Regions from separate parts of the Enterococcus sp. DIV1314a genome, predicted to be linked through region 1. Evidence: predicted binding sites of a transcription regulator. Region 1 holds the regulator's gene; the other holds the start of a gene.
The links. Region 1 encodes LexA, which represses DNA repair genes until DNA is damaged. Its sites were predicted from a motif close to CNAACANNTGTTNG; they were not measured.
Positions count from the first base shown of each region.

Region 2: a site for LexA is predicted at 3,047-3,060, ahead of parE (DNA topoisomerase IV subunit B). Genes of this name have one in related genera too.

Region 1 covers NZ_JBIOQP010000001.1:2,094,177-2,102,472, forward strand. The annotation lists gene recJ (single-stranded-DNA-specific exonuclease RecJ) at 1-1,341, shown strand, start outside; gene IGI68_RS09950 (adenine phosphoribosyltransferase) at 1,356-1,868, shown strand; gene IGI68_RS09955 (hypothetical protein) at 1,916-2,134, opposite strand; gene lexA (transcriptional repressor LexA) at 2,542-3,159, opposite strand; gene IGI68_RS09965 (DUF896 family protein) at 3,304-3,546, shown strand; gene tkt (transketolase) at 3,647-5,641, shown strand; gene IGI68_RS09975 (Fur family transcriptional regulator) at 5,770-6,198, shown strand; gene IGI68_RS09980 (RidA family protein) at 6,210-6,593, shown strand; gene IGI68_RS09985 (DnaD domain protein) at 6,667-7,371, shown strand; gene nth (endonuclease III) at 7,364-8,026, shown strand; gene IGI68_RS09995 (PBP1A family penicillin-binding protein) at 8,083-8,296, opposite strand, start outside.
Region 2 covers NZ_JBIOQP010000001.1:2,457,141-2,465,436, forward strand. The annotation lists gene parC (DNA topoisomerase IV subunit A) at 1-1,024, opposite strand, end outside; gene parE (DNA topoisomerase IV subunit B) at 1,038-3,026, opposite strand; gene plsY (glycerol-3-phosphate 1-O-acyltransferase PlsY) at 3,224-3,856, shown strand; gene IGI68_RS11740 (aldose 1-epimerase family protein) at 4,050-4,925, opposite strand; gene codY (GTP-sensing pleiotropic transcriptional regulator CodY) at 4,944-5,729, opposite strand; gene hslU (ATP-dependent protease ATPase subunit HslU) at 5,748-7,145, opposite strand; gene hslV (ATP-dependent protease subunit HslV) at 7,149-7,694, opposite strand; gene xerC (tyrosine recombinase XerC) at 7,728-8,296, opposite strand, start outside.

The sequences.
Region 1 (8,296 bases):
CGAAAAGATTTAGTTGAAATTGCGACAAAAGAAGCGCTGCAACAAATCATGCCTGAAAATAAGATTCATCTTTTAGTCGGTGAAAATTGGCATGAAGGGATTTTAGGGATTGTCGCAGGACGTGTGATGCAAGAAACAGGACAGCCTGCAATTGCCTTAACGCATAAAGAAGACGGACTGCTGAAAGGCTCTGGACGAAGTACGGCTGCCTTAAATATGTTTGAGATGCTAGAAAAAAGTCGCGAGTTACTAGCGACTTTTGGGGGACACCATGCGGCTGTAGGATTAAGTTTGCTTAAAACGAATCTTCCACTCCTTCAAGAGGCAATCAATCACTATCTATTGGAGGAGCAAATTGATTTAACAAAAGGGCTTCCCTTGGCGATTGACGGCGAACTGGCGATTGAAACCGTTGATTTGTCACTGATTCAGTCCTTGCAACGACTGGCACCTTACGGGATGCATAATCCCATTCCGCAATTTGTCTTTAAGAATGTGTCAGTACGTGAGAGTCGCAGTATTGGTTCGGAACAGAAACACTTAAAGTTTGTGCTCGACAATGATAAGGGTCATCAAGTTGACGGTATCGGTTTTGGTTTCGGCCAAGATCAAAGTGAATTTGAGACAGAGAATATCCATTTAGTGGCTCAATTAACGATTAATGAATGGAACGGTCATACCATTCCGCAGTTAAGGCTACAAGATTATCAAGTGTCTACCATTCAAGTGTTCGATTTTAGAGGAAAAAAACACCACCAACAATTAGATTTTACCGAAAAAACCCTATTTGTTGCCTTTAGCAAAAAGCTCTATAAAGTTTTTAAAGAAAAGCAAAAGCATCCAGTCATTTATGTCGAAAATATAGAGTCTTTTAAAGAACTTTACGTAAGTGAGCATTCTTGCTCTCAACTCGTCGTCATTGATACGCCAGTCGTTTTAGATTGGGTGAAAGTGATTATCCATGAAACACAAATTTCACGCGTCTACATTCTTGGACTTTCTTCAGATGAGGCTTATTTAGAAGGGCTTGGTTCAAGAGAACAGTATGCGAAGCTATTTAAATTAATCAAAGGACAAGACCAACTTGATGTTCGACATAAGTTGCCAGCGATGGCAACTTATACCGGAATACCGGTCCAATTATTAATCTTTATGATTCAAGTTTTTGTGGAATTAGAATTTGTCACGTTAGAAAATGGCTTGTTAAAAAATATTGATGAACCCGTTAAACGGGCGTTAACTGAGAGTGAAATCTATCAAGCGCGCCAAAGAAAAATTAAAAATGAGGAATTCTTATTACTTAGTGATCTCGCGATGATTAAGAGTTGGATTTGTCATTAAACAGGAGGAAAAACATGAATTTAAAAAATTATATTGCAAGTATACCCAACTATCCATCGGAAGGAATTACTTTCCGAGATATTTCGCCACTAATGGCTGATGGCGATGCTTATCGTTATGCTACGAAACAAATTGTGGACTATGCGAAAGAAAAAAACATTGATATGGTAGTTGGACCCGAAGCTCGTGGCTTTATCGTGGGTTGTCCCGTAGCGTATGAATCGGGAGTAGGTTTTGCGCCTGTCCGTAAACCTGGGAAATTACCTCGTAAAACAATTGAAGTTTCTTACGATTTAGAATACGGGTCGGATACGTTGACGATTCATGAAGATGCGATTAAACCAGGACAACGCGTTCTCTTGTGTGATGACTTATTAGCGACTGGTGGAACAGTCAAAGCAAGTATTGAATTAATTGAACGTTTAGGTGGAATCGTTGTCGGCTGTGCATTCTTAATTGAGTTAACGGATCTAAAAGGTCGCGACAAGATTAAAGGTTACGATATTTTTGCATTAATGGATTATTAAAAAAAGATTCCGCTAGTGGCGCTTATGCACTGGCGGAATCTTTGTTTTTATCGATAAGCATCTTCTGAATAGGAATAATCGTTCTCTGTTAAGAAATGCTCTTGTTGGTATTTCTTTTGACGTAGTCGTTGATCGTCCCACAAAATAAGCCATAAAATGAGTAATGGTCCTAAAATTAAAAAAGCGATTAAACTCCCAAAGTTCCCAATAATAATTCCGATGACTAAAACCCCAATTAAAAAACCAAAACGACGTACTGCTTTCATTTCGACTCACTCCTTATCTTATAGAACGTTTGTTCGTGTCTTTATTATACGAATGTTTGTTCGCTTTGTAAAGAGGGAAAGTAAATAAAAAGAAAAAAGTGAAATATCATCGTATACGGAGGATTGGTTTAAGAGGGATGCAAGGCGAATTTGTTGCAATCAAAATAAGCTATGACAAAAGTCACAGCCTACTTTGATTTTTACGAATCTTTGATTGATAAGCGGGTGATAAGAGTCTGCTCTTTCTGAACCGCCATATATTCGCGCAATTGAAAGAGCCAATGGTTCAACTGTACCTCCAGTTTCTCAGAGCAAAACGACGGATGTCACACCTTCTAAATAATAGCAAGAAAAATAGAGTAGAGCGTGTTCGCTTTTGAAACGATGTTACGGATGTCCGCCTTGTTTTAAAAATGACGATACAATCCTACGACTAATCCTAAAATTTTGACATTTGGAAAAATTAATGGCTCCATGAAATCATTCTCAGGTTGCAAACGGACATGACTGGCTTCTTTGTAAAATCTTTTACACGTTGCTTCGTTCTCGTCCGTCATAGCAATGACGATATCGCCATTACGAGCAATGTCTTGTTTGCGGACAATAACTTGATCGCCATCTAAAATCCCAGCGTTAATCATACTTTCGCCAGAGATGGTGAGCATGAAATGTTGACTTTCACTATTGGCTAACTGAGGTGGAATTGGAAAAAAATCAGAGGCATCTTCCACAGCTAAAATGGGTTCACCAGCGGTTACAACACCAAGTAATGGAATATTTTTTTGGTCTCCACCAACAGTTTCGAGTCCAAGTGCCGTTAATTCGATGGCTCGAGGTTTCGTTGCATCGCGTTGGATATAACCATTTTTTTCTAACCGGGACAAGTGTCCGTGAACGGTCGAAGTCGAAGAGAGGTTCACTGCTTCACCGATTTCGCGAACTGTCGGAGGATAACCCTTATCGAGTACTCGCTTATGAATAAAGCGTAAGACTTCCATTTGACGACTTTCTGTCTTTTTTGCCAAGGTTTACACCTTCTTTCGTATAATTAAGTTAATTTTAACATAAAAAAACAATATAATCAAACAGATGTTCGGTTTTGAAAAGGAGTTCTTATTGTTTTTTGGGGTAATTTTGTATAAGATAAAACAAATGAGAGGAGTGGGAATATGTTATCAGAAAAAAAATTAAACCGTATCAATGAATTAGCCCGCAAGAAAAAGAAAGAAGGCTTAACGCCAACGGAGGAAAAAGAGCAAAAATTACTAAGAGAAGAGTATTTAAGTGCATTTCGTGGTGGGATGAAACATCATATTGAAGGGATGAAAGTAGTCGATCCCCTAGGAAATGACGTCACACCTGAGAAGTTAAAAGCCATTCAGAAAGAAAAAGGGCTTCATAATCGCGAATAAAAATATTTGCACATGAAAAAGGTTGAAAAAACATTCGATATCTTTTATAATGAGAATGAATAAAGGTAAAAAAAACCTAAAATAATAGGAGGCGCTTCATTTGTTTGATAAAATTGATGAGTTAGGTGTTAATACGTTACGTACGTTAAGTATTGACATGGTACAAAAAGCCAATTCAGGTCACCCAGGATTACCGATGGGAGCAGCTCCAATGGCTTATGCTTTATGGACAAAACATTTAAAAGTCAATCCAAAAACGTCAAGAAATTGGGTTGATCGTGATCGCTTTGTTATATCAGCAGGTCATGGTTCAGCGTTGTTGTATAGTTTATTACATTGTTCAGGTTACGATGTTCAAAAAGAAGATTTAGAAAACTTCCGTCAGTGGGATAGTCGCACACCAGGACATCCAGAAGTTCTTCATACTGATGGTGTGGAAGCAACGACTGGACCATTAGGCCAAGGGATTGCAATGGCTGTTGGAATGGCGATGTCTGAAGCTCATTTAGCGGCAACTTATAATCAAACTGATTTTCCAATTGTAGATCACTATACATATGTTCTTTGTGGTGATGGTGATTTAATGGAAGGAATCTCTCATGAAGCGTCTTCCATGGCAGGTCATATGAAATTAGATAAATTGATTGTGTTGTATGATTCAAATGATATTTCATTAGATGGACCGACTTCAAAAGCTTTTACAGAAAACGTGGGGGCCCGCTATGAAGCGTATGGTTGGCAACATATTCTCGTAAAAGATGGTCGTGATTTAAATGCTATTTCAGCTGCGATTGAAGCAGCCAAACAAGAAAAAAATAAACCAACCTTGATTGAAGTCAAAACAGTGATTGGTTTTGGCGCACCAAATCAAGGAACGTCTTCTGTCCACGGTGCACCACTAGGAATCGAAGGAATCCAAGCAGCCAAAGGGATTTATGGCTGGGATTATCCAGAATTTGAAGTGCCAGAAGAAGTCGCGACTCGCTTCAAGGAAACAATGATTGAAGAAGGCCAAAAAGCAGAAGAGGAATGGAATGAATTGTTTGCACGTTATGAAGGTGCCTATCCAGAATTAGCGGCTCAATTTAGACAAGCATTTGCAGATGAACTCCCAGAAGAGTGGGCAGATAATTTACCAACTTATGAAGTGGGTTCAAGTCAGGCAAGTCGCGTTTCAAGTAAAGATATGATTCAAGCACTCTCTAAAGCGGTACCGTCTTTATGGGGTGGATCAGCCGATTTATCAGGTTCTAATAATACGATGGTTGCGGCAGAAAAAGATTTTGAACCTGGTCAATATGAAGGCCGTAACATTTGGTTTGGCGTGCGCGAATTTGCGATGGCAGCCGCAATGAACGGGATTCAATTACATGGTGGAACACGTATTTATGGTGGTACTTTCTTCGTATTCGTGGATTACCTACGTCCAGCAGTTCGTCTTGCAGCGATTCAAAAAACACCTGTTACCTATGTATTGACGCACGATTCAGTGGCTGTCGGAGAAGATGGTCCGACACATGAGCCAGTAGAGCAACTTTCAAGTTTACGTAGTATCCCTAACTTACATGTCATTCGTCCAGCCGACGGAAACGAAACACGTGCGGCTTGGAAAGTCGCAATGACTTCAAAAGAAACACCGACTGTTCTAGTCTTAAGTCGTCAAAATTTACCTGTTATTGAAGGAACGACTACCTTAGCAGATGATTTTGTTTCGAAGGGTGCTTACGTGGTTTCTCCTCAAAAAGGTGAAAAACCAGAAGGAATCTTAATCGCGACAGGCTCTGAAGTCTTCCTCGCTACTGAAGCCCAAAAAGCTTTAGCTGCTGAAGGCGTGGATGTCTCTGTGGTTTCAATGCCGAGTATGGATTTATTTGAAGCGCAATCAGCTGAGTATAAAGAATCTGTCTTACCAAAATCAGTGAAAAAACGTGTTGCGATTGAAGCAGGTTCGCCTTTTGGTTGGGAACGTTACACGAAATGTCGTGGAAAAATCATTGCAATCGATCACTTTGGCGCTTCTGCTCCAGGAGATAAAGTGTTAGCTGAGTTTGGCTTTACGACAGAAAATGTGATCAATACTTATAAATCATTGTAATCTTTTAGGATAAACATAAAAAAGAAGGAGAATTTCCGAAACTGGAGATTTCCCTTCTTTTTTGCTAGATAAATTAGTGTAGTCATAGTATGATAATGACAAGAAATAAATGTAGAGGAGGGAGAACCATGGCGACGTTTGATGATGCCTTAGCTTATTTAAAAGGCGAAAATATTCGAATTACACCTCAAAGGATTGCGATTTTAGAATTCTTGACAGAAGTACCCACACATCCAACGGCAGAAGAAGTGTACCGAGCGATTGAAGAGAAATTTCCTGGCATTAGTGTAGCAACGGTTTATAATAACTTAAAATTATTTACTGAAATTGGATTTCTAAGAGAGATGAACTATGGAAGTTCTTCTAGTCGCTATGATTTTGCGATTAACCCTCATTATCATGTCATTTGTCAAAAATGTGGAAAAGTATCTGATTTCTTCTATCCAAGACTCGATGATGTCGAAATGGCGGCTGAGCGTCTAACGGATTACCAAATTCAAAGTCATCGTTTAGAAATCTACGGGTTATGCCCAACTTGTAAAAATATAACAGAATAAGGAGTTTTCATATGACAGTCATTCAAACCAATCAAGCGCCAAAAGCAATCGGACCTTACGTTCAAGGAAGAATTGCGAATGGATTTTTATTCGCATCGGGTCAAGTTCCTTTAGATGCGGTAACGGGTGAAGTTGTTGGTTCTACGATTGAAGAACAAACAATACAAGTTTTAAAAAATATTTCTGCGATTTTAACCGAAGCGAGAATTACCCCAAATGATATCGTAAAAACAACGTGTTTCTTAAAAAATATGGATGATTTTGTCGCGTTTAATCAGGTCTATGGCACATTATTCCATGATGTTTTACCGGCACGTTCGGCGGTCGAAGTGGCTCGCTTACCAAAAGACGTGTTAATTGAAATTGAGATTATTGCAGACGTCTCAAAAAAATAAGTCAATAAAAAAAGAGAGCTGATTGAAGTCTCTCTTTTTTTAATCATCTATGTATGTGAGAAGGGAACAATCAATGATTTCATTAGAAGTTTTTTTAAAAAATGGTCAAACGACGATTTCCAATTTATTAGTAGAAAATTATCGCCGTATCGGGATGTCAAACGAAGAATTTTTACTCTGGTTGCAATTACATCGCTATGTTGAGGCAGGCGATTCATTTCCTGATTTAATGAAAATTGCTGAAGATATGAGTTATAACCAGCAAGAAATTTATTATTTGTTAAATCAGCTCGTTCAAAAACAATTCATTCAAATTGTCTCGCAAAAAGATCTCCGAGGAATGATGCATGATTCCTATGATTTAACTTTAGTCTATCAAAAATTAGCACTTTTATTGTCACAAAAGACAAAGCAAGTGGAAGAAAAACAATTACAAGAAAAAATTAGTGAGTTATATCAAAATTTTGAAGCAGAATTCGGGCGTCCATTATCACCAATGGAATACCAACGAATTGGGCAATGGTTGGAAGAGGATCATTATCAAGTCGAGCTGATTCAACTGGCCTTGCGCGAAGCTGTATTAAATCAAGCATACAGTTTAAATTATATTGATCGTATTTTATTATCATGGGAACGGAAAAATATTCGGACTTCTGAGCAAGTAATGGATGAGCAAAAACGTAGAAAACGTCAAATGATGCAAAAAGAAGAACCGACGACCAAAACACTTCCGAAAATATCCCTTCATAATTGGTTAGAAGAGGAGTCAAATGATTAGTAAAGAAAAGACAAAAATGGCTTTAGAAAAAATGTATGCCATGTTTCCAGATGCGGTCGGAGAATTAGAACATCAGACGCCGTTTCAGTTACTAATTGCCGTGATTTTAAGTGCACAAGCAACCGATGTCTCGGTAAATAAGGTGACACCTCATTTGTTTGCTGCTTATCCAAATGCCGAGCAATTAGCTAACGCACCGCTTGAGACAATCACTGAATACATTCGAACAATTGGCTTATATCGAAATAAGGCGAAAAATATCAAACGGTGCGCGCAACAAATTATGGAAGAATTTGATGGGAACGTTCCTGAGACACGAGAAGAATTAATGCGTCTAGCGGGTGTGGGACGAAAAACCGCGAATGTTGTCTTAGGCGACGCATTTAACACACCAGCAATTGCAGTCGATACGCATGTCGAACGCGTATCAAAACGGCTCAGAATTTGTAAATTGGATGCTTCTGTAAGTGAAGTAGAAGAGACACTGATGCGAAAAGTTCCAAAAGAAGATTGGGTTAAAATGCACCATACAATGATTTTTTTCGGCCGCTATCATTGTACTGCGCGTGCACCAAAATGCGAAGTGTGTCCATTATTGACGATGTGTCAAGAAGGCAAAGATCGGATGAAAGCCAAACAACAAAAGCAAAGATAAAAGTAAAAAAATCGTAAAGACGAGATTGTCTTTACGATTTTTTAGTGTCCTTATCATTAAGGTGTAGCGGGGGTTTCAGGACTAACAGGTGTCTCTGGAACCGTTGGTGGTACTTCTTCTGTACTTGGCGTCGGTGTTGGTTCAACTGCTGGTGGTTGTGTCGAAACAGCCGGTGGAGTCGTTTCAGAGGACGAACTACTTGGAGTCGTACTTTCTGATGAAGAAGTGGTTGAAGAACTCGACGACTCGGAACTTTCTGATGAACTTTCG
Region 2 (8,296 bases), 360 kb from region 1:
GTTTCGGATGCATATGATCAATCGCAACCATATTAAAATTATAGTTTACTTGCAAATCAGTATGTTTAAATAAGTAATTTAAAATTCCTTCTGCATTCGCTTCTTTTTTTAGTTCAACAACAATCTGTAATCCGTTTCGATCACTCTCATCACGGACTTCACTAATACCGTCAATTTTTTTATTGAGACGGACTTCATCCATTTTTTTGACAAGATTGGCTTTATTGACTTCATAAGGAATTTCATTAATCACGATTTGTTGTCGGCCGCCTTTGATCGTTTCGATTTTTGTTTTCGACCGTAAGATGACACGACCTTTACCCGTTTGATAGGCACGGCGAATTTCTTCTTTTCCTTGTAAAATGCCACCTGTCGGAAAATCAGGACCTGGAATAAACTCCATTAATTTATCAACTGTCGCATTCGGATGATCGATTAAATAAATGGTCCCTTCAATGACTTCTTCTAAATTATGACTTGGAATTTCAGTCGCATAACCTGCTGAGATTCCGGTTGAACCATTGACTAATAAGTTCGGATATTGTGCAGGTAAGACAACGGGTTCTTTTTCGGTATCATCAAAGTTCCAGACAAAATCGACCGTTTCTTTCTCAATATCTTTTAATAATTCACCACTTAACTGAGAAAGTCGTGCTTCTGTATACCGCATCGCAGCCGGAGGATCCCCATCCATACTTCCGTTATTTCCATGCATTTCAATCAAAACTTCACGTAATTTCCACTCTTGGCTCATTCGAACCATCGCATCATAAATACTGCTATCGCCATGAGGATGATAATTCCCCATGATATTTCCGACAGACTTCGCTGATTTTCTAAAAGCTTTTTCGTAAGTATTACCGTCTTTATGCATCGAATATAAAATCCGACGTTGAACGGGTTTTAACCCATCCCGAATGTCAGGTAATGCTCTTTCTTGAATAATATATTTTGAATAACGCCCAAAGCGATCACCCATCACTTCTTCTAATGTTAATTCTTGTATCTGTTGTTGGTCAGTCATTCAGTGATCCCTCCTACTTCTCAAATGAATCCATCGCTTGTTTTTGATTAAATTGATCGTCACTCATTGTTGATTTATCTAAAATACTGCTATCTTGCGCAAGAGTGAATTGGACATTGTTCTCGATCCAGCGGCGACGTGGTTCAACTTTATCGCCCATTAAGGTCGTGACGCGTCGCTCTGCTTGTGCAGCATCGTCAATTCGAACACGAATCAGCGTACGCGTCGTCGGATCCATCGTTGTTTCCCATAACTGGCTAGCATTCATTTCACCTAACCCTTTATATCGTTGAATCATATAGCCGCGTCCAATTTTCGTGATTTTTTCACGCAATTCCTCTTCCGTCCAGGCATATTCAATCACTTCTTTTTTCCCTGTTCCCTTTGATACTTTGTAAAGAGGTGGTAGCGCGATATAGATTTTGCCCGCTTCAATCAATGGTTTCATATAACGGTAAAAGAACGTTAACAGTAACACTTGGATATGGGCACCATCGGTATCCGCATCGGTCATAATAATGACTTTATCGTAATTACAATCTTCTAATGAAAATTCTGGACCCACACCAGCACCGATTGTATAAATCATCGTATTAATTTCTTCATTTTTTAAAATATCTTGCATTTTCGCTTTTTCCGTATTAATGACTTTTCCACGTAACGGTAAAATCGCTTGAAACTTGCGCTCTCGCCCTTGTTTCGCCGAACCTCCCGCTGAGTCCCCCTCGACTAAGTAGAGTTCATTGCGCTTAGGATTGCGCGATTGAGCCGGTGTTAGTTTCCCTGATAGTAACGATTCGCCTTTTTTGCGTTTCTTGCCGTTGCGACTTTCTTCTCGTGCACGACGCGCTGCTTCACGTGCTTCACGCGCTTTTAGTGCTTTACGGATCAACATTTGGCTAATTTCGCTGTTTTCTTGTAAATAATAGCCTAATTGTTCACTAATAATTTGTTCCACTACGGAGCGCGCAATTGGGGTGCCAAGTTTTTCTTTGGTTTGTCCTTCAAATTGCAATAAATGTTCCGGCACTCGAATCGATAGAACCGTCGCCAGTCCTTCTCGGAAATCACTACCTTCGAGATTCTTATCTTTTTCTTTTAATAAATTAACCTTACGAGCATATTCATTAAACGCTTTGGTTAAGGCAGTCTTCATCCCGACTTCGTGCGTCCCACCGTCTTTTGTCCGAACGTTATTAACAAAAGACAAGAAGTTCTCAGAAAAACCATCATTATATTGTAACGCAACCTCGACTTCGATTCCTTCTTTTTCTCCTGAAAAATAGGCAATCGGTGTTAAATGATCTTTTTCTTCGTTCAAATAAGCAACAAAGGCTTGAATCCCTTCTTCGTAGTGGAAATTTTCTTCTAAAGCGGGCTCAGTCCGTTGATCGGTTAAATTAATTTGAATGCCACGCAATAAGAACGCGGACTCTCTCAGACGCTCTGCCAAGGTCTCATACGAAAATTTAATCGTTGAAAAAATCGTTTCATCTGGTAAAAAGTGGACCTTTGTCCCATTGCTGCGCTTTGTTTTCCCGATTTTCTTTAAGGTTCCTTGCGCTTTGCCACCGTTTTTAAAGAGCTGACGGTATTCAATGCCATCCCGATAAATGGATACTTCTAACCAACTCGAAAGGGCATTTACAACACTGGCACCAACGCCATGAAGTCCACCTGACGTTTTATAGCCCCCTTGTCCAAATTTTCCCCCGGCGTGTAAAACAGTAAAAATCACTTCTACGGTCGAAACACCTGAACTGTGCATTCCAACAGGCATCCCCCGACCACTATCTTCTATACTAATACTATTATCAGAATATATTACAACATCAATTTGATTGCCATATCCAGAAAGAGCCTCATCGACTGCATTATCGACAATCTCATAAACGAGATGATGTAACCCCCGTCCATCCGTTGAACCAATATACATTCCTGGTCTTTTTCGAACAGCATCTAACCCTTCTAATACTTGAATCGAATCATCGTTATATTCCATTGTTTTTTTCTTTGTCAAAGCAAACGCTCCTTTGTTTATCAAAATCACTCGAGTCATTATACATCATAATCGATCCTTATCGCAAAAAAATCCAAATATTTTTCTTTCGATTATCGTTGATGATTGTACGAAATCGATTGTTGTATCGTCTTTTTCATGCTAAGATATGACTAGATATTTTTAGAAAGCGAGTTATTATGAAAACGATTATTTTGTTACTTACTGCTTATTTACTGGGATCCATCGCTTCAGGTGTATGGATTGGCCAATTTTTCTTCAAAAAGGATATTCGTCAATTTGGGAGTGGCAATACGGGTACAACGAATACGTTCCGTGTGTTAGGAACCAAAGCCGGTGTCGTCGTCTTATTGATGGATATTTTAAAAGGAACACTAGCTACCTTATTGCCTACGATTTTCCATTTAGAGAATGTGAACCCATTATGGTTTGGTTGTATGGCGATTCTTGGGCACACGTTCCCAATCTTTCTACGCTTTAAAGGCGGAAAGGCTGTTGCGACAAGCGCCGGAATGGTATTAGCTTATAATCCCCTATTCTTTTTTTATTCGGCTGTCTTTTTTTTAATCATGCTCTACTTAACAAGCATGGTCAGTCTTTCAAGTATGTTGACAGCCATCTTTTTTACCCTCTCAACGATTGCCTTACCGTATGTCGCTCCTGCTATTTTACCAGAGCATAACTGGCTATTAACGGCGATTGCTCTTGCGGTCACAATCTTTATCTTCTATCGCCACAAAGATAATATAAAGCGAATAAAAGACGGAACTGAAAACAAAGTTCCTTTTGGATTAAATCACAAAAAAAAATAATACCCGATACGCTCTTTTTATCGCTAGCTTAACACCTTAAAGGCCAAACAGCAATTGCAGCTGCTTGGCCTTTTTACTATTTAACATGGTCACCTGAATGAAAGCTCGCACGAAACAGATAAAAATAGTGCTGGTAATGTTTACCAACACTATAAAGAGGGCGTCGATTTCCCGCAAATCCAGCTTTTCAGGCTTATTTCACAGTAATCGCATATTTGGTTGTGAACGTTTCTTGTGCTTGTAAGGTTTGAATCCCAAATTTTTCTTCTAATTTCCCGCTAGCATCCGTTGAATCCGCAATGCCTGCCCAAGGCTCGATACAAACAAAGGGTGCATCGGTACCATAAGGCGTCCAAATCCCCACAAACGGCAAATTGTTAAAGGATAACGTGACACTATGAGGAGACTTTTCACTACAGATCGAAAAAGAGTTCAATCCTTTTGTTTCATAAATCAAGGCATCATTTGAAAACAAGTCGCGTGTTAAGGCAATGGTTGCATTCGTTTGTCCTAACGTTCGATTTTCCACGTCAATGTAACGACCTTTTAAAGGAATCATAATTCTTGATTTCATTGGAGACGATTTTAAATAGTAATCTTCAAACGTTAAGTCCTTTTCTAAGGGAACGTTAAATGCAGGATGACCACCAATTGAAAAGAACATCTGCTCATCAGACGGATTGACTACTTTATAAGTGACGGATAGGCCGTCTCCCCCTAATTGATAGGAAAGATAGAGTTCAAAATCAAAGGGATACACCTCGCGTGTTTCTTGATTGCTTTTTAAAACAAACGTCATCGCGTCTGATGACTGTTCATACACTTCAAATTCCATATCTCGTGCAAAGCCGTGTTGACTCATCGGATACGTCTGGCCATGATAGGTGTATTCATTATCCTTTAAAGCACCAACAAAAGGAAATAAAACCGGTGAGCGACGTCCCCAGTAAGTGGCATCCCCTTGCCATAAATATTCGATTTCATGTTCTTTACTGTATAAGCTATGTAACTCTGCTCCTTTTGAGTCGAGCGTTGCTTGTAAATAGGCTGTTTCAATCGTAAATTTCATCCCACATCCCCCTAACTTTTATGCTTTATGAAGCTCTTCCTTGAAGCGATGATTTAATACTTTTAAATAAGTCCCTTTCATACCAAGAGATCGCGATTCAATAATACCAGCTGATTCAAGTTTTCTGAGTGCATTCACAATTACGGAGCGCGTAATCCCAATTTCATCCGCAATATTGGAGGCAGTTAAACGACCTTCGTCTCCTTGTAATGCTTTAAAAATGGCACGTACGGCAATTAATTCACTGTACGATAAGGTGCTAATCGCCATTTGAACAGCCGTTGCACTCCGAACATTTTCTTCAATGGTCCGTGATTGTTGATACAAAATTTGCATCCCGACAACCGTCGCACTATATTCTGCTAATACTAATGCATCATCGTCGAAGAAGCGATCAATTCTTGATAAAATAATCGTACCGATACGAGCGCCTGCACCATAAATGGGGACAATTGTTGTCACACCATCTGGATAAAGTTCACGTGATTCTACGGGAAAAGCCGTTAAATCACTACTAATTGGAATATTCGCTTCTGTCATCGATAAGCGGTCGACCATATCCGTATAACTTTTTGGAAACTGTTTTTCAATAAACATGTTTTTAACACGCGCGTTATTCACATCGTGTTTTTCGGTAAACCCTAACAACGCACCCGCTTGACTAATGATATACGTGTTACTATTCAAAATTTCGCCTAAGACCATGGCCATTTGATCATAGGGCAAATCAGTTGCCGAATCAAACGTATTTTTTTGTTGTAACAACTCATTAATTTGACGCGTCTTATTTAATAATGTACTCATTCTTACTCCCCCAGTAGCTTAAAGTATGTAACGACTTAAATCTTCATTTTCTGCAATTGACGCTAATTTCTCATTCACATATGCTTCAGTAATTGTAATTTCCCCCATTTGAATATCTGAAGCTTCAAATAATAAATCTTCTAACAATTTTTCTAGAATGGTATGCAGACGTCTAGCACCGATATTATCGGTATCGCGATTGACTTGGAAGGCAATTTGCGCAATGCGTTCAATGGCTTCAATGGTGAAGATGACTTTAATCCCTTCCGTACCGAGTAACGCAACGTATTGCTTCACTAAGGCATTATTAGGTTCTTTTAATATTTTGACAAAATCATCCGCTGTTAAGTCGTCTAACTCGACACGAATCGGAAAACGTCCTTGTAATTCAGGAATTAAATCGCTCGGTTTGGATAGATGGAATGCACCAGAAGCAATAAATAAGATATGGTCAGTCTGTAACACACCATACTTGGTATTGACTTGTGATCCTTCCACAACTGGTAAAATATCCCGTTGAACACCTTCTCTTGAAACTTCTCCCGATTGTTGGGATTTTGAAGTGATTTTATCAATCTCATCAATAAAAATAATACCGCTTGAAGCTGCTAACTGTAAGGCTTCACTGTGAATATCCGCATCATTTACTAGTTTCGAGGACTCTTCTTGTAAAAGAAGTTCTCGGGCTTCTTTTACGGTAACCGTCCGTTCGATTTTCTTCTTCGGTTTTAAAGCACCTAACGTTTCGTTCAAGTCAATTCCCATTTGTTCAAACCCTTGATTCATTGAAGGTGTCTGAATCTTCGGTTCTTCGATTTGAATGGTTACTTCCCGTTGATCAAGAACCCCACGTTCTAATTGTTCATAAATCGATTGACGATTGCTCCGAATTTCATCCGTTAGTTCCTCTTTTGTCTCTTCAGGTTGTTGCATTTGGTTAAACATTGACATCATTTGGTCATAAGGATTGACTGATTTCTTTTGTTCTTTTTTGATTCCTGGCACTAACAATTTGGCTAAGCGGCGATTCGCTTTTTTCTCAGCTTGGACACGGACACGTGCATACTGCTCTTTTCGGACAATTTGAATCGCATTTTCAACTAAATCGCGGACCATGGACTCGACATCGCGTCCCACATAACCGACTTCTGTAAATTTTGTAGCTTCAACTTTAATGAATGGCGCTTGTACAATTTTCGCTAAACGACGGGCAATTTCCGTTTTCCCAACCCCAGTAGGTCCGATCATTAAAATATTCTTTGGCGTCACTTCTTGTTGCATTTCTTCCTCTAATTGTAACCGACGATAACGATTACGTAAGGCTACAGCGACTGATTTTTTGGCGGCTTCTTGCCCAATAATATAGCGATCTAATTCTTTAACAATTTCTTTTGGTGAAATATCTTGATTAACCATGGCTTAACATTCCTCCACAATAATATTATGATTCGTAAAGACACAAATATCGGCTGCTACAGTAAGAGCGTTCTTCGCAATTTCTTTAGCGGATAATTCAGAACCGCCATATTGTTTCATCGCTCGTGCTGCAGCCAGCGCATAGTTCCCACCAGAACCAATTGCCAAAATACCATCGTCTGGCGCAATCACTTCGCCCGTTCCGGAAACGAGTAACATTTCTTTGTCATTCATCACAATCAACATCGCTTCCAGCTTCTGCATCGCACGCTCGGTTCGCCATTCTTGCGCAAGTTCGACCGCTGCTCGTTGTAAATTACCATTATATTCATTTAATTTATTCTCGAATTTTCCTTCTAACGTAAAGGCATCGGCCACACTCCCTGCAAAACCGACGACTACTTGATCATGATAAATTCGTCTTACTTTTTTGGCTGTGCCTTTCATAACGATTTGTTCGCCCATTGTTACTTGACCATCTCCGGCCATCGCAAATTTGCCGTCTTTTTCAATCGCACAAATCGTGGTTGAGTGAAAATCTGATTTCATTGATGTATTCCTCCTATAGATAGATCAATTTCACTAAGCTCTTGGATGAAATTGACGATAATTTTTTTGTAGACTCTCTTTTGTAACATGCGTATAAATTTGTGTCGTAGACAAATTTTCATGTCCTAGTAATTCTTGCACTGTCCGCATATCTGCACCATTATTTAATAAGTGTGTCGCAAACGTGTGTCGTAATTTATGGGGATGAATTTGTAAATCCAAACTCCCTTTTTTTATGATTTGATTTAAGATATAACTAATCCCTTTGGGTGTTAACTGCTCCCCACGGTGATTGACAAAAACATACGGATGCATCTGCTGATATTTGTCCATTAAATGAGCACGTCCAGCGTCACAATATAATTTTAAGGCGCGATAAGTAGATGTATTAAACGGAACGTAGCGCTCCTTATTCCCTTTACCTGTCACGCGAAAAACCGCATGCTCCCAATCGACCATTCCGAGTTCTAAATCGCAACATTCACTCACACGCAAACCAGAACCATAAAGAACTTCTAGCAAGACGCGATTTCGTTGATCAAGAGGAGTATTCCCTTGAATGCTTTCAAACAGACGGTTCATTTCATTTTCATAAAAGAAAT